DNA from 4 places in the Vibrio hyugaensis genome. Region 3 is predicted to be linked to each of the others. Evidence: predicted binding sites of a transcription regulator. Region 3 holds the regulator's gene; each other region holds the start of a gene.
What was found. Region 3 encodes PurR, which represses purine synthesis genes. Its sites were predicted from a motif close to TNANGNAAACGTTTNCNTNA; they were not measured.

Region 1: a site for PurR is predicted at 3,946-3,965, ahead of C1S74_RS22670 (formate--tetrahydrofolate ligase). Genes of this name have one in related genera too.
Region 2: a site for PurR is predicted at 1,388-1,407, ahead of C1S74_RS04605 (inosine/guanosine kinase). Genes of this name have one in related genera too.
Region 4: a site for PurR is predicted at 5,026-5,045, ahead of C1S74_RS07530 (NCS2 family permease). Genes of this name have one in related genera too.

The regions. Positions count from the first base shown of each region.
Region 1 is NZ_CP025795.1:1,235,514-1,243,070, forward strand. Features, by position in the region: gene C1S74_RS22650 (HD domain-containing phosphohydrolase) at 1-1,093, opposite strand, end outside; gene C1S74_RS22655 (hypothetical protein) at 1,165-1,674, opposite strand; gene C1S74_RS22660 (CreA family protein) at 1,886-2,359, shown strand; gene C1S74_RS22665 (inosine/guanosine kinase) at 2,490-3,794, shown strand; gene C1S74_RS22670 (formate--tetrahydrofolate ligase) at 4,032-5,780, shown strand; gene glgC (glucose-1-phosphate adenylyltransferase) at 6,094-7,350, shown strand; gene C1S74_RS22680 (chitinase C-terminal domain-containing protein) at 7,440-7,557, opposite strand, start outside.
Region 2 is NZ_CP025794.1:853,153-860,709, reverse strand. Features, by position in the region: gene mnmA (tRNA 2-thiouridine(34) synthase MnmA) at 1-906, opposite strand, end outside; gene C1S74_RS04610 (hypothetical protein) at 1,097-1,366, shown strand; gene C1S74_RS04605 (inosine/guanosine kinase) at 1,483-2,787, shown strand; gene C1S74_RS04600 (H-NS family histone-like protein) at 2,922-3,329, opposite strand; lysine riboswitch at 3,929-4,109, shown strand; gene tet(35) (tetracycline efflux Na+/H+ antiporter family transporter Tet(35)) at 4,219-5,820, shown strand; His leader region at 6,001-6,139, shown strand; gene hisG (ATP phosphoribosyltransferase) at 6,193-7,089, shown strand; gene hisD (histidinol dehydrogenase) at 7,095-7,557, shown strand, end outside.
Region 3 is NZ_CP025794.1:1,039,337-1,046,893, forward strand. Features, by position in the region: gene elyC (envelope biogenesis factor ElyC) at 75-881, shown strand; gene torR (two-component system response regulator TorR) at 983-1,696, opposite strand; gene torD (molecular chaperone TorD) at 1,930-2,577, shown strand; gene purR (HTH-type transcriptional repressor PurR) at 3,021-4,025, shown strand; cyclic di-GMP riboswitch class I at 4,305-4,394, shown strand; gene C1S74_RS05410 (TfoX/Sxy family DNA transformation protein) at 4,511-5,101, shown strand; gene C1S74_RS05415 (TVP38/TMEM64 family protein) at 5,221-5,910, shown strand; gene C1S74_RS05420 (putative signal transducing protein) at 5,910-6,227, shown strand; gene C1S74_RS05425 (alpha/beta fold hydrolase) at 6,265-7,068, opposite strand; gene glgA (glycogen synthase GlgA) at 7,191-7,557, opposite strand, start outside.
Region 4 is NZ_CP025794.1:1,485,610-1,493,166, forward strand. Features, by position in the region: gene proB (glutamate 5-kinase) at 1-976, opposite strand, end outside; gene crl (sigma factor-binding protein Crl) at 1,099-1,488, opposite strand; gene frsA (esterase FrsA) at 1,607-2,854, opposite strand; gene gpt (xanthine phosphoribosyltransferase) at 2,946-3,410, opposite strand; gene C1S74_RS07530 (NCS2 family permease) at 3,715-5,004, opposite strand; gene vcdP (small protein VcdP) at 5,492-5,578, opposite strand; gene C1S74_RS07535 (aminoacyl-histidine dipeptidase) at 6,040-7,512, shown strand.

The DNA.
Region 1 (7,557 bases), on a different replicon from region 3:
GTATAGTCATAAACTGGCTGACGATAACTAAAGAAAGCAACACAATCAATGCGCACGCAAACAGCAACAGCTTGATATTCACCTTTACTGCAGGTGCTGGCGCATTGATGATATGTGCGGATTTGGGAATATCATAACGACTGATACCATATTTTTGAATGGCCACGAAATCTAATACGGCTTCTGAAATCAATTCGTTCTCGGTTTTGGTCATCGATAGACCCAACTTTGCAGCCATTAGCTCTGCGGCTTCGTGACCATATTGCTTCGAGCGATTTAAGAAACCACCCAAGATACCCGGTTCTTCTAGGTACATTTCCCACAAGACAAATACAGGCGCAACACTTTTAGCGCCAATAACATGTGCCACTTCTTGATAAGAGTGATAGTGCCCCTGAGCGGCTTCCGTATTGAAGTGCGTGAGAAGTACTGCATCATTTGGGCTAACATGTGCGAGTTGTTGTGCGGCGTCTGCCAATGTCTCATCGCGAAGTTCGACTAGATTGATTTGCGGAAACTTACTCATCTCCTCAACAACGCGAGTATGTACCAATTCAGACGTCATGCTTCTGTCCGCTAGATAATACAAATTCTTTATCTGCGGTCGTAATTTAATGATGAGTCTGATGTTTTCGATAACTTTATCTTGTTCGAATAAGATGCTACCGAAAGTGCTTAAGGTATCTAACGTTGCTCGCGTGTTGTTGATGCCAACCGCAACTAAAGGTGTGGAACGCTCGCCATTGGGTAAATAACGCTTTGCAAATTGAAGTGCTGCGTCATCGGAGATGATAACGCCATCAAACCTGTAGTCTTGGTATTTGAGCTGCAAGTAGTTGGCCATCCTTTGAAAATAGCCATCAGAATGAACACGCTTGGCATCGAGATATTCTATAGACAGCTTAACTTCACTGTTGGCTTGTTCGAAACCTTCTTCGATACCATTTTGAATATCATTGGTCCATTGATATGAAGGTTCATACGAATGCAGAACCAGTACTCGTTTGATTTCCCAATCAGATTCGTCAGCATTGACTGCGGCCGTCCCTAGGCACAAAAATAGAGCCAATAAACGCGTCAAACGCTTAACCATGTGTTACCCAGCCGAGAAAAAATGTTGTTGCACATATTAAATGTCGAATCCCTCGAAGGGTCCGACATTGATCAAATTTCTAAGACTATTGTTTCACATAATTTTTGATCGTCGTTCAATTTTTTTGCTAAATCAGCAACAAACTGCGATTTATCCAAACTTTGAGAAACGGCGACATCAGAGATCAGCGTGTTTTCTTGGTGCAGGCTAACAATGGCAGCACCAACCGCTTCCCCTTCTTTAAAGCCAACATATAACTCAAAGTCTGGGGTCAAAATGATTTGAGTCAGGTACTCAATGATCATTTCTTGGTCGTGCTTATCCGCCCAACGCTGTGACTGAAGGATAGAAAACATCACAGTAAGGCGATGAAAATCAACAAGGAAAATATCGTCTTTGCCTAACGCGTTGTAACTATCGAGTAACCCTGATTTGCCCATAACTTGGTATTCTTGCGTCTCAAGACCACGAAAGTAAGTCGCTCGTCCTTCTAAGCTTTCCTTAGTTGGAAACTCGACCTCCACCAAGTCATGTAGCCATGCATTTTTACGTTGAATACTTTCTAACTGTTGTTCGTTCATTTTATTACCTTCAGAGCTACACGCTATTCATTGGCAGCGAGTAAAGACGGGACTTTGATTAGAAATATAGGCGTCACCCGTTATGGAGCGGTACATTAGCATGAAGCCTCTTACAAACCTAGCTAAACTCCTGAGGGAACGCCAAATTTTGTTTTAACTGCGTACGTCTGATAAATTGATTCGATCAATTTGCCTATTTAAGGGATGAAAAATGAAAAAAAGCTTGCTTGCTTTGGGTTTGGTGACGGTATTAGCTGGATGTAGCGATAACGAAGTTGGGGATGTTTCACTGGGTATGTTCACAATGAAAGACATCAAAATCGGTCATCTTCAAGATGAGGTCGTTACCGGTGTGACTTGTCATATTGCCTCTATTGAAGCAAACCTAAGCTTGTCTGATCCAAGTGACAGCTCCATCTCATGTCGTCAAACGGGTGATATCACACCAGAGATGATCGCAAAAATTGACAAGAGTAAATCGGGCGAGGTGGTCTTTAAGAAGTCAAAAAGTATCTTCTTCAAAACCATGAAAGTACGTCGTATCTACGATCCAGAAAACCAAACATTGCTTTACTTGTCTTACACGACCAAAGAAACGGAAGGCAGCTTCAAACACAGCCTGTCTACTGTCCCTCTTTATGGAACAAAAGCGTACGTAGAACCGACGGTAAATCCAACAAATTAAGTCTAAATTGTTTGTAAAAACAGCAGCCCGTTGAATTTTTCAGCGGGCAAATTTCTTTGCAATAAAACGGAACGATTTTCAAAATTTTGTGATACAATCCCGCCTCTTTTTTTCTCACTCAAGAACAAGCATGAAGTTTCCTGGTCAGCGAAAATCTAAACACTACTTCCCAACTCACGCTCGAGATCCATTAGTAAACCAAATTCGACAAGCACCTAAATTGTACCGCCCAACGGTTGTCGGTGTTGGTCAAACCATCGTAGATATCGAAGCGCGTGTAGATGATGCGTTTTTAGAAAAATACAACCTAAGTAAAGGTCACTCTCTCGTTCTTGAAGAGAGTAAAGCTGATGCACTGTACGAAGAGCTCGTTGAACAAGGCCTGATTACGCACCAATACCCTGGTGACACAATCGGCAACACGCTTCACAACTACTCGGTACTTGCAGACAGTAAATCCGTACTTCTTGGTGTGATGTCTAAAAACATCCAAGTAGGTTCATTCGCATACCGCTACTTATGCCGCACCTCTTCTCGTATGAACTTGAACCACCTACAAACCGTAGATGGTCCGATTGGTCGCTGTTACACACTGATCACTCAAGATGGTGAACGTACGTTCGCAATCAATGAAGGTCATATGAACAAGCTCTCTCCAGAGAGCATCCCGGAAGAAGTATTTACCAAAGCTTCTGCTCTTGTGGTTTCTTCTTACCTAATGCGGGGTAAAGAAGAAGACCAGATGCCGCAAGCCGTTCAACGCGCTATCGAGTTTGCAAAGAAACACGAAGTCCCTGTGGTACTGACTTTAGGCACTAAATACGTTATCGAAGGTAACGCTAAATGGTGGCAAGAGTACATTCGCGAGAACGTATCAGTTGTCGCAATGAATGAGGAAGAAGGAGCAGCGTTAACAGGTGAGAATGATCCGCTTGCTGCTGCAAACAAAGCTCTGGAATGGGTGGACCTTGTTCTTTGCACTGCTGGTCCAGATGGCCTTTACATGGCTGGCTACACGGATGAAAAAGTGAAGCGTGAAACCACTCACGATATTCTTGAAGGCTCAATTGAAGACTTCAACAAGTTTGAGTTTAGCCGTGCAATGCGTAAAGACGACTGCCAAAATCCAATGAAAGTGTACTCTCATATTGGTCCATACCTTGGCGGCCCACTTGAGATTAAAAACACGAATGGTGCTGGCGACGCTGCGCTCTCTGCACTGTTGCACGACATGGCAGCTAACTCATTTCACAATAAAGAAGTGCCAAACTCAGAGAAACACGAAGTACGTTGCCTAACCTACTCTTCTCTATCGCAAATTTGTAAATACGCAAACCGCGTAAGCTACGAAGTACTGACACAGCACTCACCTCGTCTATCACGTGCGCTACCAGAGCGCGAAGATAGTCTAGAAGAGACCTACTGGGATCGATAAGAACCAAGTACTTAGAGCAATAAATATGCGAAGGTCACCATTTGGTGGCCTTTTTGTTTTGATCTAGCGCAGTAATTAGTGGTTTTTGTTATGATGTAGCACGCTAAGGCGCACGAACTGCTTTACACCTTATTTTTTACCAGTATTATTCTCGCGCAAACGTTTGCGCAACAACAAGGCCGCAGCTCAGATGGCTAATGTTGCTCGCTACGTGTTAGCCATTTTTTTGGAGTATCCATGCAGTCTGATATTGAAATTTGCCGAAACACACCGTTATCTTCCATCGCTACCGTTGCCGCAAACGCAGGCCTTTTACCGCACGAATTTGATACACACGGAAAATATAAAGCCAAAGTTCACCCCCAGTGCCTTCAACGCCTTCATACAAATCAAGACGGTAAATTGGTATTGGTTACAGCAATCACGCCCACCCCTCTTGGTGAAGGTAAAACAGTCACCACTATTGGTTTATCGCAAGGCCTTTCCAAGATTAACCAATCGGTCATGGCATGCATTCGCCAACCTTCAATGGGGCCAGTCTTTGGAGTCAAAGGTGGTGCAGCTGGCGGTGGTTACTCTCAAGTCGCCCCTATGGACGAACTAAATCTTCATCTCACAGGCGATATTCATGCTGTTACCGCAGCACACAACCTTGCTTCTGCAGCATTGGATGCACGTCTTTACCATGAACAACGAGAAGGCTATGAGGCATTTGAAGCACGAACGGGTTTAACTGCGCTTAAAATCGACGTTGAGCGTATCACGTGGAAACGTGTTATGGACCATAACGATCGCGCACTGCGTATGGTGAAAATTGGTCTGAACGAAGAAGGTAAAACCATTAACGGTTTTGAGCGTGATGAAGGGTTTGATATCTCTGCCGCTTCCGAGCTGATGGCGATACTCGCGCTTGCAAAAGATTTAAACGACTTACGCCAGCGTATAGGTCGGATTGTTGTCGCTTACAACTTAGAAGGCAAACCGATTACAACGGAAGACCTACAAGTCGCAGGAGCTATGGCTGTCACATTAAAAGACACCATTGCCCCAACACTCATGCAAACGTTGGAAGGTGTACCTACGTTAATTCACGCTGGCCCTTTTGCCAACATAGCCCATGGCAATTCCTCTATCATTGCCGATCAAATTGCACTAAAACTTTCTAGTTACGTTGTCACTGAAGCAGGTTTTGGTTCTGATATGGGTTTCGAGAAAGCATGCAATATTAAAGCTTCGGCTGCGAATCGAGCCCCGGACTGTGTGGTGATCGTAGCAACACTCCGGGGCTTAAAAGCCAATTCGGGTCATTATGATCTTCGCCCAGGCATGGCGATTCCGGATTCAATCTTTAACCCTGACCAAGCCGCATTGGAAGCAGGATTTGAAAACCTAAAATGGCATATTAACAATGTCCACAAATATGGTATTCCTGCGGTCGTCGCCATTAACCAATTCCCTCAAGATTCGTTAGAAGAACTTAGTGAGTTGAAATCATTGGTTAAGCGTTTCAATCCGGATGTAAAAGTGGCCGTGAGCACGGCATTTGGCCAAGGGGGTGAAGGCACGATTGAGTTGGCGCAACATGTTGTTGAAGCCTGTGAGCAACCCTCATCATTCCGTCCCCTTTACACGCCAGAACAGCCCCTAAAAGAAAAATTGATGGTAGTGTGTGAAGCGGGTTATGGGGCGTCAACCATCGACATGAGCGAGCAAGCCAAGAAACAATTAGCACACTTTGAAGCACTCGGCTTTGATAACCTAGCGGTCTGTATTGCTAAGACACCATTGTCGATCACAACCGACTCTGCCATTAAAGCGGCACCAAGTGGCTTCAGCGTGCCAATTCGAGAACTGCGTTTGTGCGCAGGGGCTGGCTTTGTTTACGCGCTTTCAGGTAATGTTATGACCATGCCAGGCTTACCAGATAAACCAGCATTTATGAATTTGGACCTTGATGATCAAGGCAATATTATCGGCCTTTCTTAAGGTATGCGAATTTAAAAATATAATGGGAGTGTTCAACACTCCTATTTTTCCATTTATTCCTCTTAATCCTCTGTTTTTAAATAGCTTTACAGTGTAAACCAACACCAAGGTACTACTTCCACACCTCCCTTTCACCAATATAGTGCACGGTATATTCCTTAACTCCCTAATATAGTGCAACCAACCTTCCATTTTGTTCAAAGCGCATTGATTCTATTAGAAAAATTCTGTGGCTCGAATCTTGTAATGCGTTATGTAGCATTACATAACGTCAAATATAAGCACGCGAGCAGTTGGCTAACTCCTCAGGCTTATCGCTGCTTCAGGACACGAAGAACAAGGGAAAGGGAATATTATGCAAGATGCACTCGCCGTAATTTTAGCTGGAGGAATGGGGTCTCGACTCAGTCCATTGACCGATGATAGGGCAAAGCCTGCGGTCCCCTTTGGAGGAAAATACCGAATCATCGACTTTACGCTAACTAATTGTCTTCATTCAGGTTTAAGAAAGATATTAGTTCTCACTCAATACAAATCCCATTCATTACAAAAACACTTAAGAGATGGGTGGTCCGTTTTTAATCCCGAACTTGGTGAGTACATTACCGCTGTCCCACCCCAAATGCGCAAAGGTGGTGCATGGTACGAAGGCACTGCGGACGCTATTTACCACAACATGTGGCTTCTCGACCGTAATGATGCCAAGTACGTCGTCGTTCTATCCGGCGACCATATCTATCGAATGGACTACGCGGCAATGCTCGAAGAGCATAAATCGAACGGAGCAAAACTAACTGTAGCTTGTATGGATGTTCCTGTAGAAGAAGCAACCGCTTTTGGTGTGATGGGAACAAATGAAAGTGGTTTGGTGCAGTCTTTCATCGAGAAACCAGAAAGCCCACCTACTCTGCCTGATGATCCGACACAGAGTCTCGCATCGATGGGAATTTACATCTTCAATATGGATGTATTGCAAGAGGCTCTCGAACAAGACTCGCAACTCGAAGAGTCGAGCCACGATTTTGGTAAAGATATCATTCCTAAGCTCATTGATACCGAGTCGGTTTACGCGTACAAATTTTGTGGCAGCAAAGGCCGGGTTGACAAAGACTGCTATTGGCGCGATGTGGGTACGATTGACTCTTTCTATGAAGCAAATATGGATTTGTTAGAACCCGTTCCACCGATGAACTTGTACCAACCCAATTGGGCCATTCGAACCTATGAAGCCCAATTTCCACCAGCACGAACCGTTTCTTCTGCTACTGGCAATGAGGGTATTTTCATTAACTCAATCATTGCTAATGGCGTCATAAACTCTGGTGGCTCTGTTCAGCATTCTGTTATTGCATCTAACGTGCGTATTCAAGACAGCGCAACGGTCGTGGACAGCATTATTTTTGATGATGTTGAAGTAGGCGAAGGCTGCCAACTCGTGAACTGTATTATCGATAAACATGTTTGCATCCCACCACACACTCAAATCGGTATGAACAAGATCGAGGATGCAAAGCGATTCCACGTATCGGAAAAAGGCATCGTGGTTATCCCTGAGGGGTATGAATTCTAACTGACTCGCCATTGGTAACACTATTAATCTCCCATAATAAAAAGCGCGCGATTTACATCGCGCGCTTCCCCATAACCGATTAAAACGGATTAGATGTTACATACTGTCGCCCAGCTACCATCGCTACCTGGCTCAGATGCTGTCCACCAATTTGCTTGGTACACCACACCATTGTGAATCACTTTATCACCTTGGTTTGCGTGGCTT
Region 2 (7,557 bases), 190 kb from region 3:
TTGTGATGCAAGTAGACCTTCTGATTTTAGCATCGGGTGGTCTTTACCTTGTACCGCAATCAAAACATTACGCTTTAGATCTTTCTCGCCAACGAACCATGGGTCTTCGTTACCGCCGCCGCCTTTACGTCCACCGATGTGAAGACCTTTACGCTGACCAAGCGTGTGGTACATCAGGCCTTGGTGTTGACCAATCACTTCGCCTTCTGGTGTTTCAATGTTACCAGGTTGCGCAGGTAGGTATTTACCGAGGAACTCAGTGAACTTGCGCTCACCGATGAAACAAATACCCGTCGAGTCTTTCTTCTTCGCGGTGATTAGATCTTGCTCTTCCGCAATGCGGCGTACTTCTGGCTTCTCTAGGTCACCAACAGGGAATAGGCTACGAGCAATTTGCTCGTTGCTTAATGTGTACAGGAAGTAGCTTTGATCTTTGTTGCCATCTAGACCACGTAGCATCTGTGGTTTCTCCTGTTCTTCACCAGGTAAAGCGTTCTCTGGGAATGAACGACGTACGTAGTGACCCATTGCAATGTAATCTGCATCAAGCACTTCATCAGCGAATTCTAGGAATGCTTTGAACTTGATTTCTTTGTTACAAAGAATGTCTGGGTTTGGTGTACGACCAGCTTTGTATTCAGCTAAGAAGTACTCAAATACGTTATCCCAGTACTCAGCAGCAAAGTTGATGGTGTGTAGGTGAATGCCCAGCTTGTCACATACTGCTTGAGCATCAGCAAGATCTTCTGCTGCTGTACAATATTCTTCGTTGTCATCTTCTTCCCAGTTCTTCATGAACAGGCCTTCTACTTGGTAGCCTTGTTGCTTTAGAAGATACGCAGAAACAGATGAATCAACGCCGCCGGACATACCGACGATGACTTTCTTTTGGCTGTTATCAGACATTACTAAACACCACTTAAATAAACGGGACGCAGATTCTAACAGAATCCACAGACCGGTGACAGATCCGAGATCGAAATCACACTTCGATTTTGGCTTAAATTTATCCAAATACGAACGTGAGAGTTAAATTCGATAAGTATAGAAGGGTTATATATGGCATAGTTGGCAAAAATCCAAGAGGAAAAATCAAATGACTGAAGAAAACCAATTTATGCAAGAAGCTGAGTTGATTGAAATTGTAGAGAATCAACTTGAAGACGGTAACCCTATTAAAGTCAAAGAGACGTTAATGCGTTTGATGATGACTGGTACACCACGTGAAGATGCGGTTGCGATGATGGCGTGTGCTATGTCTATCGAGATTTTCGACGTGATGAAAAATGAAGGTGAATTCAATCTAAAGCGCTATACCGAACACCTCGAACAGCTGCCTGATTTGGGTTTCATGGAAGGCGAATAGAGCGTTAGAAAATAAAAAGCAGGGTGCAAACGTTTGCTATAATCGCTTTTATTGCTGCTTTATTGTCAGCGGTATAGAATCCGTTCTCCTTTTCATCCCTTACTCAGACTAACAATATGAAATTTCCTGGACAACGCAAATCGAAGCACTATTTTCCTGTTCATGCTCGTGACCCATTGGTGAGCCAAGCACAAGAAAGCAAAAAGATGACGCGCACTCACATCATTGGTATTGATCAGACTCTGGTTGATATTGAGGCGAAAGTTACAACGGATGTGATTGAAAAGTACGGTTTGAGTAAAGGACACTCGTTGGTAATTGATGACGCAACAGCAGAAGCGCTTTATCAACAATTAAAAGAAGAATGCCTAATTACCAATGAGTATGCAGGTGGCACGATTGGTAATACGCTACACAATTATTCTGTGTTGGCAGATGACCGCTCAACGCTTCTGGGTGTAATGAGCCAAGATATCAAAATCGGCAGCTACGGTTACCGTTATTTATGTAACACATCAAGCCGCATGGATCTGAACTACCTACAAGGTGTTGAGGGTGCAATTGGTCGTTGTTTTGCTCTTATTACTGAAGACGGTGAACGTACTTTCGCTATCAGCGAAGGTCAAATGAACCAACTTCACCCAGACAATATCCCTGAAAAGATTTTCAAGAGCGCGTCGGCTTTAGTACTGACTGCATACCTCGTTCGTTGTAAAGAAGGTGACCCAATGCCTGAAGCAACGATGCGTGCGATTGAATACGCGAAGAAACACGATGTACCTGTTGTATTAACGCTAGGTACCAAATTCGTTATTCAAGATGACCCTACATTCTGGCAAGAGTTTATTCGCGATAACGTTTCTGTTGTTGCAATGAATGAAGATGAAGCGGAAGCATTAACGGGCGAATCTGATCCTCTAGCAGCATCGGATAAAACGTTAGATTGGGCTGATCTAGTGCTTTGTACTGCTGGTCCTGTTGGCCTATTTATGGCGGGTTACACTGAAGATAGCGCGAAACGTGAAACTTCTTTGCCATTACTTCCAGGTTCTATTGCTGAATTTAACCGTTTCGAATTTAGTCGCCCAGCGAAGAAAGATACGTGCGAGAATGCAATTAAAGTATATTCACATATCTCTCCATACATGGGTGGCCCAGAAAAAATTAAGAACACCAATGGCGCAGGTGATGCGGCATTGTCTGCGGTTCTTCACGATATGGCGGCAAATAAATACCACAAAGAAAATGTGCCTAACTCAAGCAAGCACAGCAATGAGTATTTAACTTACTCTTCATTCTCTCAAGTTTGTAAATACGCAAACCGTGCAAGTTATGAAGTGTTAGTTCAACACTCTCCACGTCTTTCTCGCGGCCTGCCGGAGCGTGAAGATAGTTTGGAAGAAGCATACTGGGAACGTTAATTAATCACGTTGAATTAGGTAATTCCTAGCATACGAAAAAATGGCGCATTCCAAATGCGCCATTTTTGTATCTACTTACAGATAAATAAAAAGGTTCCCATTTGGGAACCTTTTTTAATTTCATAAATCTTTTATTAGATTAGGAAATCGTCTAGAGATTTACCTGCATCAAGTTGCTCTTGGATTGATGAAGGTGTACGACCTTGACCCGTCCAAGTTTTTTCTTCGCCGTTAGTGTCAGTGTACTTGTACTTAGCTGGACGAGGAGCGCGTTTAGCTTTCGCTTTAGTCTTCGTTTCGCCAGATAGTGCACTGATTAGTGCTTCAACGTCGATACCGTCTTGAGCGATTTGCTCAGCGATAGCTGCAAGTTTTGCTTCTTGCTCAGCAAGTGCTGCGCGGTCAGCTTCTTCAGCTTCTTTACGCTCTTCAACAACGATAGTTAATTTATCTAGAGCTTCTTCCAATTGTTCTAGAGTCAGCTCACGAGAGAATGCACGAAGGCTACGGATATTTAGAAGTGTTTTAGTCAGCTCTGACATAACGATTCCTATTAATAGGTTAAAAGGTTCAACACTAGTTATCGATACGATTAATTAAATGCTAAACGAGAAATAAAACATAGAGTCCTTATATTTAACTTTATCTTTCTCATATGTGCAAATGCTAATTCATGATTTAGATTAAATTTCTTGGTTTTTTTCTTAATAAAGCAATATTAATTTACAGATATGAATTCTTAATTGAGTTTAACCTCAGTTTTTTCATTATAGATACTGCGTTTTTCTCGATTAGTGGTTTCTTTATTTATATGTTGAATTCTATTTCTCTCAATCTGACAGGAAAGTAGGAAAAGAGGGAAAACCGAATGTCATATTTCTTTCATTTATTGTTAGAACACAAAACATGAAGAATTGATGGTAGTAATAAAGTTTCATAAAAGACAGCATTGTCGTGATTGCAGTTGCTCAATCTATAGTTGGCTCACATTCTATTTATAAATCAAAACTGCGATTATTTATTCATTTAATTTAGTTTGATGTGTTGCATTGGAGGTCTTCATGAGTACAATGGCTGTCACCTGATGCAATATTGCAGACAATTTGTTGTTAATTTGTACAATTAATGGTTAATTGTTTGTTATTGCCGTAGAGGTGCAGTCTCGAAGAGTAGCTATTATTGGGGTGATGCCAATGAATAATAGTGGAAGGCGAAGATTGCCGAAGTAAGTGGCCTATCAAAACCACTTGCTGGGGTTGTCTCTGAAAGGAACAACACTGCCATAGTATATTTACATTAAACTATGGAGCGCTACTGTAGGGTTGGGTGGAGTGTTCGCTTCCCTGTCGCTAAGTTCAACATGAGCACGTACCGTATGCTACGTGACTTGTCTGCAGTAGATCTCTAGCCAAACTTTGGTTTTTGAAGATCATGAATTTAATAGATTTTGCACATTCTCCTGTTTCGTTACTACCGCCGATTGTCGCTTTGACACTGGCGATTTTGACTCGACGCGTATTAGTTTCTCTTGGTGTAGGTATCGTACTTGGTGCGATTCTGCTTAATGATTGGTCTATCGGTAACACGATAGGTTATGTGAGTTCTCAAGTTTCTTCTGTCTTTATTGAAGACGGCGGTCTTAACACTTGGAACATGAGTATTGTCGGTTTCCTAATTCTTTTAGGTATGACAACGGCGTTATTGACGCTATCTGGCGGTACTCGCGCTTTTGCTGAATGGGCGCAAACACGAGTTAAAAGTAAACGTGGCTCTAAACTTCTTGCTGCCTTCTTAGGCGTCTTCATTTTTGTCGACGATTACTTTAACAGTCTTGCTGTTGGTGCGATTTCTCGTCCAGTAACAGACCGTTTCTATGTGTCTCGCGCTAAACTGGCGTACATTCTAGACTCCACCGCAGCTCCTATGTGTGTGATTATGCCTGCTTCAAGCTGGGGTGCTTACATCATTACGATCATCGGCGGTATCTTGGTGTCACACGGCATCACTGAATACTCAGCACTCGGTGCGTATGTTCGTCTTATTCCAATGAACTTCTATGCTGTATTTGCTCTACTTATGGTATTTGCAGTAGCGTGGTTCGGTCTTGATATCGGTAAAATGCGTGAGCACGAAATTGCCGCCTCTCAGGGCCGTGGTTTTGAAAAAGACAAAGAAAACGACACGCAAGAAGCACATGAACTAAACGAAGAGCTAGATATTCGTGAAAGCGAGAAGGGTAAAGTTTCTGACCTAGTTCTCCCTATCGTTACGCTTATCATTGCTACGATCGCTTCTATGCTTTACACAGGTGGGCAGGCCCTAGCCGCTGACGGTAAAGAGTTTGCGCTCCTCGGTGCGTTCGAGAACACTGATGTAGGTACTTCTTTAGTTTACGGTAGCTTGCTGGGCCTTGCGGTTGCACTATTTACTGTACTTAAGCAAGGCATCCCAATGGCGGAAATTGGCCGCACACTTTGGATTGGTGCGAAGTCAATGTTTGGTGCGATCCTTATCCTTGTGTTTGCTTGGACTATCGGCTCTGTTATCGGTGACATGAAGACGGGTTCTTACCTATCGACTATGGCTCAGGGCAACATTAATCCGCATTGGCTACCAGTCATCCTATTCTTGCTATCTGGCCTAATGGCGTTCTCGACAGGTACGTCGTGGGGCACGTTTGGCATCATGCTCCCTATCGCGGGCGACATGGCAGGTGCAACAGACGTAGCGCTTATGCTGCCAATGTTGAGTGCAGTACTGGCAGGTGCGGTATTCGGTGACCACTGTTCACCAATCTCTGATACGACAATTCTGTCGTCGACAGGCGCCCGTTGTAATCACATTGATCACGTATCGACTCAGTTGCCTTATGCATTATCAGTCGCGCTTGTTTCATGCGTGGGCTTTATCGCTCTTGGTATGACCGCGTCTATCGTATTCTCTTTCATTGCTGCGTCGATTACTTTTGTTATCGTTTGCGCAATTTTGTCATGGCTTTCTAAGTCAAAAATGGCATCGTGTCAGAACGCTTAATTGCTTGATAATTAACATAAAATAAAAGGAGGCTTCGGCCTCCTTTTTTATTTGTATTATACAATTCGATTTTTTTTAAAATTAAGGGTTGAAAAAAAGAATCAGCTTGGTTAGTGTGGTTACTAACAAAGCAACTAAGACGAGCCTTGAAATAAGTATGCGCAATTTTGTAATGAACATTCATCACCATCATCACCCAATTTAGTCTTTCGGGAGATGCGCGCATACCCGGGAGACAGGATACTCCCGGAGGTGAAAATCAAAGTGTAAACAGATTTCAAACCCTCGGGAGACCAAAATCTCTCGAGGGTTTTTTAGTTTTACTGGTTTATAAAATATTTAGATTATCGAATCTGGCACAGGGATAAAGCAATGCAAACACAACGCTTAAGAATCGCAATTCAGAAAAAAGGCCGCTTAAGTAAAGAGAGCCAAGCTCTATTGAAAAAGTGTGGTGTGAAATTCAATGTAATGGGTGAGCGTCTGGTCGTTCATTCTGAAAATATGCCAATTGATTTGTTATTAGTTCGTGATGATGACATCCCAGGTTTAATTATGGATGGTGTTGTTGACCTAGGTTTTATTGGTGAGAATGAATTAGAAGAAGTTCGTTTAGACCGTAAAGCTTTGGGCGAACCTTATGATTTTGTTCAGCTTCGTCGTCTTGATTTTGGCGGGTGCCGTTTGTCTATCGCAATCGACAAAGACGAAGAATATAACGGTCCTCAAGATCTAGCAGGCAAACGCATCGCAACGACTTACCCTCAACTGCTTAAAGCTTACATGGATGACGCGGGTGTACCGTTCTCAACTTGTATGCTGACAGGCTCTGTAGAAGTTGCGCCTCGAGCTGGTCTAGCAGATGCTATCGCTGACTTGGTTTCTACTGGCGCTACGCTAGAAGCCAATGGTCTAAAAGAAGCCGAAGTTATCTTTAAGTCGAAGGCAACGTTAATTCAACGCAAAGGTGAGTTTGACGCCGATAAAGTTGCGCTTATCGATAAGCTATTGACTCGTATGCAAGGCGTGCAGCAAGCAAAAGAATCAAAATACATCATGCTACATGCGCCTGCTGAGAAGCTTGAGCAAATTAAGTCTCTATTACCGGGTGCAGAAGACCCAACGGTATTGCCTCTATCTGCTGACAAGCAAAAAGTTGCGGTTCATTTGGTAAGTACTGAAAACTTGTTCTGGGAAACCATGGAACAGCTAAAGGAACTGGGTGCGAGCTCAATTCTAGTACTACCAATTGAAAAAATGATGGAGTAATTGCAATGAGAACAGTCGTATGGCAATCGTTAAGTGAAACCCAGCAAGATTCGATTCTAGAGCGCCCTGCAATTGCGGAAGGTGCCAACATCACTGCAGCGGTTTCTGAAGTAATCGCGAAGGTTCGTAAAGATGGTGATGCTGCATTATTAGAGCTGACTGAGAAGTTTGACCGTGTGAAACCGGAGTCTATTCGTGTATCGGCTCAAGAAATTGATGAAGCTTCAGCGCGTCTTTCTGAAAAAATGAAGAATGCGCTTGAGCAAGCTTATGAGAATATCTCGAAGTTTCATAAAGCACAAAAGCCACAACCAATTAAAGTAGAAACTCAGCCGGGTGTCCTTTGTGAGCAGGTAACGCGCCCAATTCAAAAAGTGGGTTTGTACATTCCTGGCGGTAGTGCGCCATTGCCTTCGACTGTTCTAATGCTCGGCGTTCCTGCAAAAATTGCAGGTTGTCGTAAAGTGG
Region 3 (7,557 bases):
CACAAGGAAAGCAGGAATAAAGAGGGTTATCCTCATTTTTATTATCAATTGATGTTTTTTCGGACTATTTATGTATGTTTGAGCTGAAAAAAGTAATGTCAGCCTTGCTGATGCCATTACCAGCATTGCTACTGATAGGCTTGTTAGGTCTTGCTCTCATCAGTTTTACCACTAAACGTAAAACTGGCTGCTTTGTTGTTCTTTTCTCTTTTGTTGGCATCTTCCTTGTTGCCTTCCAACCCGTTTCAACCAAGCTTCTTATGCCTCTAGAACGCGAGTACAAAGCGTTTTTGCCGGTTCCTGGCACTGTGGACTACGTTATGGTTCTTGGTAATGGACACGTGGTAGATGATGAAATACCACCAACGTCTCAACTGAGCCGCACCGCTTTAATGCGTTTAACTGAGGGTATTCGTATTTTGCGTATGTACCCAGGTGCGAAGTTAATCCTTTCCGGTTACGCAGGTGGCTCTGAAATCAGCCATGCTCGTATGATGGCGAACGTAGCGCTTTCCCTAGGTGTCGCAAAATCCGATATTATTTTATTAGAGGATGCCAAAGATACTTGGGAAGAAGCACGCCAAGCTGCCGCGTTTGTTAAGCAAAAAGACATTGTTTTAGTGACTTCAGCCAGTCACATGAAGCGTGCTCTTTATGAATTCAACGCAGCGGGCATTAAGCCAATCCCAGCCCCAACGAACTTCATGGCGATTGATGATATCGAACAACCTTGGCAAAAGTACGCGCCAAAAGCTCGCTACTTAGAGCAAACTGAACTGTATTGGCATGAATACCTTGGCGGGTTATGGCAAAAACTGCGTGATAACGTAGGTCAAACACCGATGGTTGAAGTTGAAGATCCTGAAGTGGCGCAGCCATAGAAGGCTTACCAATCGCAGATGAAGTCCATCATCGCTAAATTGCAGAATTGCAGACACAAAAAAGGAGAGCCTATGCTCTCCTTTTTCTTTATCGCTATGAATTAGTCACCCGCGAACATGTAGCCTTCACCGTGAACTGTCACAAAGATTTGTGGGTTCTTCGGATCAAACTCCATCTTAGCGCGCATGCGTCGAATCAATACATCAATAGTACGATCGTTTGGCGCATCCACTCGGTGGCTGATCATATTCAAAATACGTTCGCGGCTTAGTACCTGATTTGGGTACGATGAGAGTGCGACCAAAAGCTCATATTCAGCTTTGGTTAGTTTCACTGGCTCACCATTGCGGCTGAGAGCACGACGTTGAATATCAAACGTCCACTCACCGAAACGTACAATGTGTTCTTCATTAGTGTCGTTCGCGATTTTTTGTGAACCATTGCGAGCCGCAGAAATGCGCCACAACAGGTTCTTAACGCGAACCAATAATTCCCTTAATTCAAAAGGCTTTGTCACATAATCGTCCGCACCCATTTCTAGGCCAACGATTTTGTCAATGCTATCCGTGCGTCCTGTCACTAATATGATGCCGATATCTGATTGGCTGCGTAATTCACGCGTAAGCATAAGACCGTCTTCACCGGGCAGGTTAATATCCAGCATGATAAGGTCCACATCACCACCTTGAAGCACTTCGCGCATTTCTGCACCGCTTTCTGCTTCACTGACTTTGTAGCCTTCATTTTGGAAGTAGCCCGCAAGCTTACTACGAGTTACAACATCATCTTCTACGACTAATACGTGATAGCTCATTTACACCACTTTCTGTCTTTTTTATTTTCCAAGACGTATTCTATTCATAACTAGTAACATTTCTAGTCATAGATACATTAAAAAGCAAGATTTTGCGATTTTATTGATTCAAAGCAAGCTTATTTACAGCCATTCATAAACAAGCACATTTTCCCATAATGGATAACAATTATAGTTACTGCTATTCATCTTAATTGTTTACACTTAGGGGAGAATCATTCAGGAGCAAAAAAATGCAAGAAGTGAAAGCTTTTAACGAAAAACGCGCAGAGATCTATTGGTGGTTTTCTAGTCTGTTCGCAAAAGAACTCACAGAGAAAGAACTAGAAGCTTACCAGAGTGTGGAAATTCGAAGCTTTTTAGCAGGTTTAGGTGAAAATGAATCACTGAAGCCAGCCGTTGATACCCTTGTTGACGCACTCAACCGCCTACAAGACCGAGAAGATGCGCAATTAGAACTTGCTGCAGATTTCTGTGAGCTTTTCCTGAAAACAGAAAAGCATGGCGCATTACCTTACGCATCTATGTACATCGGTGAATCTGGTCTTTTAAATGACAAGCCAGCAGAAGAGATGGAAAAACTGATGGCCGATTTTGGTGTTCAGGTTGATGAGAACCTTAAAGAGCCAGCTGATCACTTAGCGGTTGAACTGGACTTCTTAGGTAACATGATCATCCGTTCTAACGAATTAGAACAAGACAAACACATGGAAGAAGCGTTCGAGAAACAGAACGACTTAATCCAAAAGCATCTTATGTCTTGGTTGCCACAGTTTGCTGCGAAATGTAAGCAATTCGACGAATTTGGTTTCTATGTAAGCGTTGCGCAACTATTAATTGCATTTTGTAAACTGGACAGCACCTACCTTCTTGGTGAATAATTGCCGCCAATTTCAGGGAGCTCGCAAGCGGGCTCCCTATTTTATTCGTTAATTTTTTAATCTAGCACATAGAAGCCCTTTCCATTTAGCAGTTAAAATGTGACCTCAATAGCGCAAAACACCTGCTGAAAATATTGCTAGTGTGCCCACATCAGTCTAAAATGTGAGCGCAAACGATTAAATACGACTTATATGTAAACCGCTGAAATATGGCGGTTTTTGTGTTTTATTAACAAGATTGCTGACTAATTCCTCACTTATATAAGTAAGGAACATGAGATTCAGCAACAAATGTTGCTACAAACCTTTTTATACCGATTTCGGAACAACCGCTGCCTAATTAATTGAACCTTAAACTTCAGATATGGTTCAATTCGCGCAACATACTAAGCGTAAGGTTGTATTCACTACGGTATTCAGTAGCTCGATACAGGACATCATTTATGGCCACTATAAAAGACGTTGCTCGCTTAGCCGGCGTTTCTACCACAACAGTTTCGCACGTAATCAACAAAACGCGTTTTGTTGCTGAAGCAACCCAAGAAAAAGTAATGAAAGCGGTTGATGAACTAAATTACGCGCCAAGTGCAGTTGCACGTAGCTTGAAGTGTAACTCAACTCGCACTATCGGTATGTTGGTAACGCAATCGACTAACCTTTTCTTCTCAGAAGTTATCGACGGCGTTGAAAGCTACTGTTACCGTCAAGGTTATACACTGATCCTATGTAATACTGGCGGTATCTACGAAAAGCAACGTGACTACATTCGCATGCTAGCGGAAAAGCGCGTAGATGGTATTTTGGTGATGTGTTCTGACTTAACGGAAGAGCTGAAAGAGATGCTTGACCGTCATTCTGATATCCCGAAAGTAGTGATGGACTGGGGCCCAGAGAGTTCTCAAGCGGACAAGATCATTGATAACTCTGAAGAAGGTGGCTACATCGCAACAAAATATCTGATCGACAATGGTCACACTGATATTGCTTGTTTGAGCGGTCACTTCGAAAAAGCCGCATGCCAAGAACGAATTGCAGGTTACCGCCGCGCAATGGCAGAAGCAAACTTAGTAGTAAATGAAGATTGGGTACTTGAAGGTAACTTTGAGTGTGATACTGCCGTGCTTGCTGCTGACAACATCACTGCAATGGAAAAACGTCCTACTGCGGTATTCTGTTTTAACGATACCATGGCGCTTGGTTTGATGAGTCGCTTGCAACAAAATGGCATCAAAGTACCGGACGATATCTCGGTAATCGGTTATGACAACATCGAGCTAGCGGAATACTTCTCGCCACCGCTAACGACCATTCACCAACCAAAGCGTCGTGTTGGTAAAAATGCCTTTGAAATTTTGCTAGAACGCATCAAAGACAAAGAACACGAGAAGCGAATTTTCGAAATGCAGCCAGAAATTGTAGTGCGCAACACAGTTAAGAAACTAAACTAAACCTGCCTATAATTTTATAAAGCGCTCTTGTGGGCGCTTTTTTATTGCCTAAAAATAACATTCCTCAAACATTTCAGTGTGTCAATATCTACGTAAGCTTAGATAAGTTGCTGTTTTAATTGGACGTAGCCTATTTCCTACATCAACCTTTTGTATGACAAGGGATCGTTCCCAAATATGAAACCAAGCACACCAAATAAACACTATTAACTGAACCAATATCACACTTTTATATTTGAAACGTGATGTTAATTCAATATACGAAGTATTCTCAAAGTGTCACGCACAGGGCAAACCATTCGAAAGGGTGGGACGCAAAGCCTCCGGCCTGAACCATCTTATTAGATGGAAGGTAGCGGGGTTACCGATGGCAAATATGCATTAAGTGAGTTTACCCTTTAATGACATTGTGTCTGCATGCATTTGCTAATCTCTCGGACCTGATTTTTGGTGGCGTAATATTAATTACACCGAGATAACACATCATGGATAAACCGATACTCAAAGACTCAATGAAGCTGTTTGAGGCACTTGGTACTATCAAGTCGCGCTCAATGTTTGGTGGCTTCGGGCTTTTCGCCGATGAAACGATGTTTGCACTAGTTGTAAATAACCGACTTCATATTCGAGCTGACCAACAAACTTCATCTGACTTCGAGACTCAAGGACTAAAACCGTACGTCTACAAGAAACGTGGTTTTCCTGTGGTTACGAAATACTATGCTATTTCTGATGACCTATGGGATTCAACGGATCGCTTGATTGATGTTGCAAAGCAATCTCTCGAGACTGCCAAGCAAGAAAAAAAACAACAAGCAAGCACCAAGCCTAATCGATTGAAAGACCTTCCGAATCTGCGCCTAGCAACTGAACGTATGTTGAAGAAAGCGGGCATTGACTCTGTGGAGCAATTAGAAGAAGAAGGTGCCCTGAGCGCTTACAAAGCAATCCAAGATACGCATGCCTCTACGGTAAGCCTTGAGTTGTTGTGGGCGTTAGAAGGTGCAATCAACGGCACCCATTGGAGCGTCGTCCCTCAGTCTCGCCGCGAAGAACTGATGAGCGCACTGTCTTAACACGCACTATCAGCATGACATTGAGTAAAAACCGCAGTTTTCATACTGCGGTTTTTTTTTGAAATTTTTTCTTCTCTTATTCTGTCTTATTATTTAAGAAGCCAAATGGAGTAATTACGATGAATAAGAAACTAATTTTAGGACTGATCCTGCTCGCCACCATTCTCTTTTTAGGGGTAAATTTTGGCCAATATCTCACCTTAGAAAATGCCAAAGCACAACAAGCAGCACTAAATACGTTCATTGACCAAAACTTTGTGTTTGCTGCGGCGACTTACTTCTTAGCTTACATCGCAATCACCGCCTTCTCTATTCCGGGAGCCGCCGTTGTTACCCTGCTCGGCGCTGCCCTATTTGGTTTTTGGACCAGTTTATTATTGGTGTCTTTCGCCAGCACCATCGGCGCAACTATTGCATTTTTGAGCAGCCGCTATCTATTACGCGAATGGGTACAAAGTAAATTTGGTAATAAACTTAATGCTATTAACCAAGGTGTCGAAAAAGACGGTGCGTTTTACCTATTTTCACTACGGTTAATCCCAGTGTTCCCGTTTTTCTTGATCAACCTCTTAATGGGGTTAACACCGATGTCTATCAGCCGCTTCTATTTAACAAGCCAAATCGGCATGCTGCCTGGTACTGCCGTTTACTTAAATGCGGGCACTCAACTAGCCACTATCGACAGTCTTTCGGGAATAGTGTCACCAACCGTATTAGCGTCATTTGCTCTGCTTGGTTTGTTCCCTATTATCGCTAAATGGGTTATGAATAAGGTCCGCCCTGCTCAAGTTCAAAATGGAAACGCTTAATGAAAATCTTCATCGCTAAAAACCCTGCGGAAGCTCATATCGTTTGTGAGCTCCTCAAAACCGAGCAGATACACTGTGAAGTAAGAGGCGAAGGTATGTTTGGGTTGAAGGGAGAGTTGCCCTTCAGCGATGATACAGACCCGTATGTTTGGCTTTTACATCCGGAACAGCAGTTAAAAGCGTCTGCGATTGTTGAAGACTATCGACAACAAACAGAGCTTACTTACCAAGACTGGCAATGTCCGCAATGTTCAGAGCAGAATGAGGGACAGTTTGGTGCTTGTTGGCAATGTGGATATCAAATAGGGGAGCTATGATGGCTCCCCTATCTTTTTAGATCGGTTCTCAAATCTATTAAGCCGCTAGGCTTTGCTGCTTAATAAACTCAATAGAGTGTTGATTAAAATCTTCTGGGCGCTCTACGTTGCATACGTGGCCACAATTTGGAATTTCACGTAATGAGCTGAGCTTGTGCACCGCAACCATTTCTTTTACTGGTTTAATGAACATGTAGTCTCTATCCCCCATTAGGTACAGCGTCGGAATAGGCAACTCTTTATCTTTAAAATACTTCATCAACGGATTTACATCCGCCGCCAGCGTGAACCAACGCTTAAACTCTTTTTGACATAACTTCTTTGCTTCACGAATAAACAAGTGACGAGATTCACGTTGATTTTTTTGTGGCATCACGATGTAAGCAAAGAGTTTATACAACCACATATAAGGGAGAATATGCTTTCCAAGGTTACCGAGTTTAACCAAGATCTGAGACCGCGTATTTAAACGTGTTACTGCCCCACCAAGCACCATTGAGCTCACGCGCTCTGTTGCCATTTCAGCCAGATTACGCACAATGATAGTACCAAGTGACATACCGACAAAATGGGCAGATTGGATCTTCAAATGATCCAATACTTTTAAAATATCCTGCGTTACCTCAGTAAAAGTATAACGGCTTGTCATCAGTTCTTTAATTAACTGGTTTGACTTACCGTGTCCACGGAGATCGATTAAGACCAAATTAAAGTGCTCTTTATAGGCCTTTAATTGTTTAAACCATATTGAAGAACTGCCACCAGCACCATGTACGAAAACGACCCACTCATTGCTGGTAGGGTGTAAATAGGTTTTATGGAATAGAAGTGGCTGAGTCATTTATCAGTTTGAAAAGCATTCTGTATGAAAAAGTGTGGGTAAATCCTACCACACTCCATAAGAGCAAAGTAATAAAGGCACCTAATTCGGTGCCTTTGGTTACAATTTTTAAAGATTTTGCGTCAATTTAACGCAGCATAATACAACTGCAAATACTCTTCTGCTGCTTTACGCCAGCAAAAATCTTTTTGCATCGCATGAAGTTGTACGCGTCTCACTTCTGCCACATTTTGTGCGTAAAGTAATAGCGCTCTTAGCATAATGAGCAGTAATCCTTGCGGTGTTGGTTCGTAGAAAACAAACCCAGTCGCATCGTTCGGATCCACATCGTAATCATTGACGCTATCTTTTAAGCCACCTACCCCACGAACAATTGGCAAGGTGCCATAAGCCATGCTGTAGATCTGGTTCAAGCCGCACGGTTCAAACTCTGAAGGCATTAAGAAGAAATCCGATCCCGCCTCAACCAAATGTGCTAGCTCGTTATCG
Region 4 (7,557 bases), 450 kb from region 3:
TCACGCGAGCCACTTCACCACGAGCAAAATCACCACTTACCTTAATCACGCCTTTTGCAAGTAGACTACTGCCCTTACCGACAACCGCGTTAACTGCACCATCATCAATAATGATATCACCGGATGCAGCAGGGCCCGCTAGGATCCAGCGCTTGCGGTTTTCTAGCGCTTCTTCACAAGGAAGGAAACGCGTCCCTTGTGGCTCTGAGCTCAATGAGTCAAAAATAACATTTGGTGCGCTGCCCGCAGCGATGATCACCTCAATGCCTGCACGGCGAGCGATGTCTGCCGCCTGAAGCTTGGTTGCCATGCCGCCAGTACCTAGCGTTGTGCCGCTACCACCCGCAATTTTGCGCAAAGTATCATCAATGGTTTTCACTTCTTTGATCAATTCGGCATTTGGATCTTTACGAGGGTCTGCGGTAAACAAACCTTTTTGGTCTGTTAGCAGCAGTAATTTGTCTGCACCACACAAAATCCCCACCAAAGCAGACAAATTATCGTTATCGCCCACTTTGATCTCGTTCGTTGCTACCGCGTCATTTTCGTTCACGATAGGAATAATGTCGTTTGCAACCAGAGCATTGATGGTGTCACGCGCGTTAAGAAAACGCTCGCGATCATCCAAATCAGCACGAGTTAGCAACATCTGACCAATTTTGATGCCATAAATGCCAAACAGAGACTCCCATGTTTGAATCAGACGGCTTTGGCCCACTGCAGCAAGCAATTGTTTGCTCGCCATCTCGTTGGGCAATGCGGGGTATCCAAGATGCTCACGGCCTGCTGCAATTGCACCAGACGAAACCATTACGACTGAATGGCCTTGTTTTTTTAGTTCAGCACATTGACGAGCCAGCTCTACCATGTGAGCACGGTTTAACGCCAAAGTGCCGCCTGTCAGCACACTTGTACCCAGTTTCACAACGACGGTTTGTGATTGTGAAATAACTGCATTCTGTTGATTCGTTGTCATGATGTCTTCTGAAATGAAAAACAAATAAAGAGTGGATGTTTTAGCAATCAAATGGGGATTTAACAAGCAGAAAAGGTGCGAAAACGCACCTTTTTGTCTTATAGAGGAAGAAAACAGCCAAATTAGGCGAAATCAAACGATTCTGTGTGATATTCCACTTCCAGTTTGAAATGCTCAGCCAGCGTATCTACTAGCTTCTGATGAAAGGTACTCTGGGTGAGGTAAACCTCTTCAGTCACCTTATTCGGTAATGGCTCTGAGGTCCAATCCCCTTCTTTGTTGTATTTACCAATATGGTATTTTGCAGTAAAGCCACCTTCGATGGACTCCAAGTCCATCCACCATCCCCAAAATTCACGTTTTTCTGGCGACTTTTTGTCGTCTACACAAACAGATAGACAGTCAAAATAGTAGTGGCCTTCTTGTGATTGTGGTTCGCGCAGGTAAGGACCTATCGCCTTTAACTTAGACATCAAGCGAAAGTGAGTCGGCCCTTGAGTCGTCTCTGACATAAGAATCTCCGTTTCCATAGTAAGGATATTTAGCTATCCAAGAATGATTATTATTTTTTATTATCATGAGCTTATTTTTTGCTCACATATATCACTCTTAACTAAATTAGGAGATTTGTCATCTTAATAATTCCTCCTCCAACCACTTTATGGCCAAATCGAGGGATTGCTCATAACCTTTTGTAATTGTTTTGGAACTGATTTTCTTTGCTTGACCATAGTGACTAAACAGCGCTACCAACTGGTTGTCACTGTGTGGGGAAACAGGATCCCCTTCCAAACTCAAAGCCAAAATAGGTACCTTGGTTTTACGACTGCTTAAGAACCCTTGTACTTTCAACGACCACGCCATCATCTGCCCAGCCATGCTATTGATGTCCACGGCGTTCTTACCTAAACGAGACGCCAGTAGATCTAGGTACATCTTCGGCATCTGCTGCAGCTTCTTCGGGGAGGTAAACAAATCATGTACAGGTGCACCGAGCGCCACACACGCTTTGATCTTCTCTTGTTCAACGAATGAAAGACGGATCATGGCATTGCCACCAAAGCGGAAACCAATCAACCCCACTTTGTAATGATCGACCCAAGGCAGTTTGTACAGCTCATTCAATACCGCTTGATGCAAACAACTAGAATCTTCCGTTAATGGCCAATGGGAGCTATGGCCCACTGACGGCATGTCGATGGTCAACATTGCGATGTCTTTAGGCGCTAAATGATTGCGGAACAAACGCCACATGTCTGTTTGCAAGCTGTCCAAACCCGCACTCACCATCACAACGGGCAATTGCTTGTCCGTACGTGGCAAGTGTAAATTCGCAATGATCTTGCGCTTTTGATAAGGTACTTCGATCTGTTTGATCGTGTATTGCGTTTTCTCAGAGCCTTCGTTGTAAGCTTTATTGGCCAACACTTGAGCTTGAGTCGCAAGGTTATCGTTCTTCAAATGTGGGTAGCCCGCAATACTGAAACACAGCGAAGCGGAAAACAACTCATCCGCCGCATCTTCACCTTTCAATTCGGTTGAACGGCGTTGGTGTTCCATCCCAAGCTTTATCCACTCAAACGTCCAGTTACCGCCGTGATAACCCATCACTGTATCTAACCACTTATCTTCCGTACGCGAATGTTTCGACGACGCAATTTTAGACAGTGTACTTTCCATCTCGATTGGAGATAAACCCTGCCAAGTCCACTGCAAACGTCTTAAGTGTCGATACCACGCACGATCATCTTGCCCTTCTCGCTCATCAAGAATTGTTTGGCTGGTAGGCATGTATTGAGTAAGTGCAGAGGTTTCTTTCGCCTGCTTGTGCTTAACAAACAAGGTTTCTGAGAGGTTTTTACTGACGTCTTCTGACATAGGAAGAACTCTAAGCTATTGGCAATTGCTGTAATAATAATAAAAAAAATGCCCCTATAAAGGGGCATTTCTCAATATTCTTGGTGCAAACTTATTTTTGCTTACGATTTACTGGCTCAGCAAACTGGATAGACATATCCCAAGGTTGCTCGATCCAAGTGTCTTGAGCGATGTCTACTACGTAATCGTCTAGTAGCTCAACACCTGCAGGCTTAGCACATACTGCGATAAGCTTCGCTTTCGGGTACATTTCACGTAACTTGCGTGCTGTGTCACCGCTATCTACTAGGTCTTCAACGATTAGGAAACCTTCGCCGTCACCTTCTGGTGCTTTAACTACTGTCATATCACGCTGGTGATCGTGGTCGTAGCTAGAGATACAAATAGTATCAACGTGACGAATACCCAGTTCACGCGCTAGGATTGCACCAGGAACTAGGCCACCACGGCTTACCGCCCAAATACCTTTCCATTGCTCAGCTGGCATTTGTTTCTCAGCCAGTTCACGGCAGTAAGACTGCATCGCATCCCAAGTGATAATGAATTTTTTACTCATTGTAATAACCTAATAATTTCAAAATATGCATCCCCTCTGTCTAGCTGATGGCGCTGAAATGGACTCATCTCGCTAAACTTTCCACACCAGAGGAAATGGGGGTTTCAAGCTACGCAAACGATTATTCTACCGAAACACATCGTTAATACCAACGCTGATATCAAAATTCTCTGCCTATTACGCAGAAAAATCGTATTCGGTGAACAATACAAAATGGAGAAGTGGATGAATTACTTTAAAAATTATCCACAAACAAAAAGCCAGTGTGAATCGAGTTCGCACTGGCTTTTTTCAATCGTTGGAATTAACCGACCATGTATTTCACAATGAAGATAGCAGACATCACCCACACACTCATCGATACTTCACGGCCTTTACCACTGAACAGTTTAATAGCAGCGTAAGCGATGAAACCTAGCGTGATACCTTCTGCAATCGAGAAAGTAAGAGGCATTACCAAACAAGTAACCACAACTGGCGCAGCTTCTGTGAGGTCACGCCAGTCGATGCCAACAAGACCAGAAAGCATTAGGATCGCTACATAGAATAGCGCACCAGATGTTGCGTAAGCTGGAATCATACCTGCTAGTGGCGAGAACAACAGAGCCAGAAGGAACAATACGCCAACAACCACAGCCGTTAGACCAGTACGACCGCCTGCTGCTACACCAGAAACACTCTCAATGTATGACGTCGTGTTAGATGTACCTAGTAGAGCACCTACTGATGTTGCTGTTGAGTCAGCAAGTAGCGCTTTGTTTAGACGTGGAATGTTGCCGTTTTCGTCAGTTAGACCTGCTTTCTGTGAAACGCCAACTAGCGTGCCCGCAGTGTCGAACAAGTCAACGAATAGGAAAGCAAATACGACCGAGATCATGCCAACTTCGAACAGACCAGAGAAGTCTAGCTGCATGAAGGTTGGTGCGATGCTTGGTGGTGTCGACATGATGCCGCCCCATTGAACGTCACCAAAGATAAGACCAAGAATTGTCACACCCAAAATGGCGATCATAACCGCACCTTTCACACCACGGTGAACCAGCGCGATAGTCATAAAGAAGCCGATAGCCGCAAGTACAGATGGTAGCGAAGTGATGTTACCCATTGAAACTAGCGTTGCTGGGTTATCTACTACGATGCCGGCATTTTTCAGTGCGATGAACGCAAGGAACAGACCGATACCTGCAGAGATACCTGTACGAAGAGAAAGTGGAATTGAGTTAATGATCCACTCACGGATCTTGAACACACTCAACACAATAAATAGTAGACCCGACACAAATACTGCTGCTAGCGCGACTTGCCACGTATAACCCATACCCAACACAACAGAGTAGGTAAAGAACGCGTTTAGGCCCATACCTGGAGCCTGAGCGATTGGGTAGTTTGCTACTAAGCCCATGATGAAACAGCCAATAGCCGCAGCAAGACACGTCGCAACGAACACAGCACCACGATCCATACCAGTATCTGCAAGGATTGCTGGGTTTACGAAGATAATGTAAGCCATGGTTAAGAAGGTAGTAACACCTGCGATGATCTCAGTGCGCACATTGGTGCCATTTTCACTAAGTTTGAATAGCCTTTCGAGCATGATCGAATCCTGTAAAGGGTAAAAAGTAAACGGTTGCGTAATCGATTGGCTCGAATTATAAAGTTATCAAATAACAAATTCCAGATAGAATTTTCACTCTAATGCGATTTTTTTCTTTGGATATGAAACCGATTCGCTAGCGTTTCAAACGCGATTAAAATTTAAAGCTTAATAAACAATAACTAACAATTAAGGCATTCAAGTAAGACAACGAGTGCAAACTGAACAATGTATTAAACTTTCAAACAGAAACATGGAGTTTTGAGCGTAAAACACTCACGAATTTGGTTAGCAAATGAAATAAGTTGGGGAAGCAAACCTAGAATAGGTGCTTAGCGGTGAGAAATCAGTCAACGTTCAGGATCGAGAGATAAAAAAACGCCACTCAATTTGAGTGGCGGTGAATCATGTCAGCACTATGCACTGAAAAAAAATTCCAATTTATAGGGGTGAACAAATTTGTTCGAGTCACATGCGTTGGCTTCAATTAGTAACCAAAGCTTGTTGGGTATACAAAGTTACCGGTGTAAACAGATTTGCTGTTCCAGAACATTGCACTTGGTAAACCTTTCATAAATATCACCTTCTAAATCAATTAATACTGTTAATTTGGTTGATTTCTCGGTTCCTTGGAGGCGACAAACGGACTCATCCTTTGAGCATTTCATTCTTCTCTCAGAAGCTGGTTACAAATATACCACCAAGAAATTTAATTACAAGCATTTTAGTGACAGAAATCACAAAATATTGATAAATTGATCTTCATCAAGAATTAACTGTAATTAAATTACACTTTAGTAAATTAAAAAATAACCAATCTTATAATTGATACTAATTGAGTTGCATTCGTGTATTTCTGTGTGTTCATAAACTGTGACAGTTCAAGGGCAAATCCTTTTATCCACATCTACTAGTAGCGCCCTTCTGGTGGTATGCTGAAAACAATTCAAAGCCGAAACCGGATTAGCATTTACTGCTAAACACTTATTAAATTTACGGTTTATATTTGGCAAAGCACATCAAAAGGAGTCCTCCGTGTCTGAATTCCATTCTGAAATCAGTACCTTATCACCTGCTCCACTTTGGCAGTTTTTCGATAAGATTTGTTCAATCCCTCACCCTTCTAAACATGAAGAGGCACTAGCTCAGTACATTGTGACTTGGGCAACAGAGCAGGGATTTGACGTACGCCGCGATCCAACTGGCAACGTATTTATCAAAAAGCCAGCAACACCGGGTATGGAAAACAAGAAAGGCGTGGTTCTTCAAGCGCACATCGACATGGTGCCGCAAAAGAACGAAGATACTGATCACGACTTCACTAAAGATCCTATCCAACCATACATCGATGGTGAATGGGTAACAGCGAAAGGAACAACACTAGGTGCTGACAACGGCATTGGTATGGCTTCTTGTCTTGCAGTTCTCGCTTCTACTGAAATCAAACACGGCCCAATTGAAGTTCTGCTAACGATTGATGAAGAAGCTGGCATGACTGGCGCATTCGGTCTTGAAGCGGGTTGGTTAGAAGGTGACATTCTTCTAAACACAGACTCAGAACAAGAAGGCGAAGTATACATGGGTTGTGCGGGCGGTATCGACGGTGCAATGACTTTCGATATCACGCGTGATGCAATCCCTGCAGGCTTTGTAACTCGTCAGCTTACACTGAAAGGTCTGAAAGGTGGTCACTCTGGTTGTGACATCCACACTGGTCGCGGTAACGCAAACAAACTTGTAGGTCGTTTCCTAGCGGGTCACGCACAAGAATTAGATCTTCGTCTTGTAGAGTTCCGTGGTGGTAGCCTACGTAACGCTATCCCTCGTGAAGCCTTCATTACCGTTGCTCTACCAGCAGAAAATCAAGATAAACTAGCAGAACTGTTCAACTTCTACACTGAGTTACTAAAAACTGAGCTTGGCAAGATTGAAACAGATATCGTCACTTTTAACGAAGAAGTTGTAACAGATGCACAAGTGTTTGCCGTTGCAGACCAACAACGTTTCATCGCTGCATTGAATGCTTGTCCAAACGGCGTAATGCGCATGAGTGATGAAGTTGAAGGCGTGGTTGAAACGTCTCTTAACGTTGGCGTTATCACAACAGAAGAGAATAAAGTCACCGTACTTTGTCTAATTCGTTCGCTGATCGATTCAGGTCGTAGCCAAGTTGAAGGCATGCTTCAATCAGTAGCAGAGCTAGCTGGCGCGCAAATCGCGTTCTCTGGCGCTTACCCAGGTTGGAAACCAGATGCAGACTCAGAAATCATGGCAATTTTCCGTGATATGTACGAAGGCATCTACGGTCACAAGCCGAACATCATGGTTATCCACGCAGGTCTTGAGTGTGGTCTATTTAAAGAACCTTACCCGACTATGGACATGGTTTCTTTCGGCCCAACCATCAAATTCCCTCACTCTCCAGATGAGAAAGTGAAGATTGATACCGTTCAATTGTTCTGGGATCAAATGGTTGCACTTCTAGAAGCTATTCCAGAAAAAGCGTAATCTTAACCAGATACGACAAATACGAAAAAGGGTGCCGAGGCACCC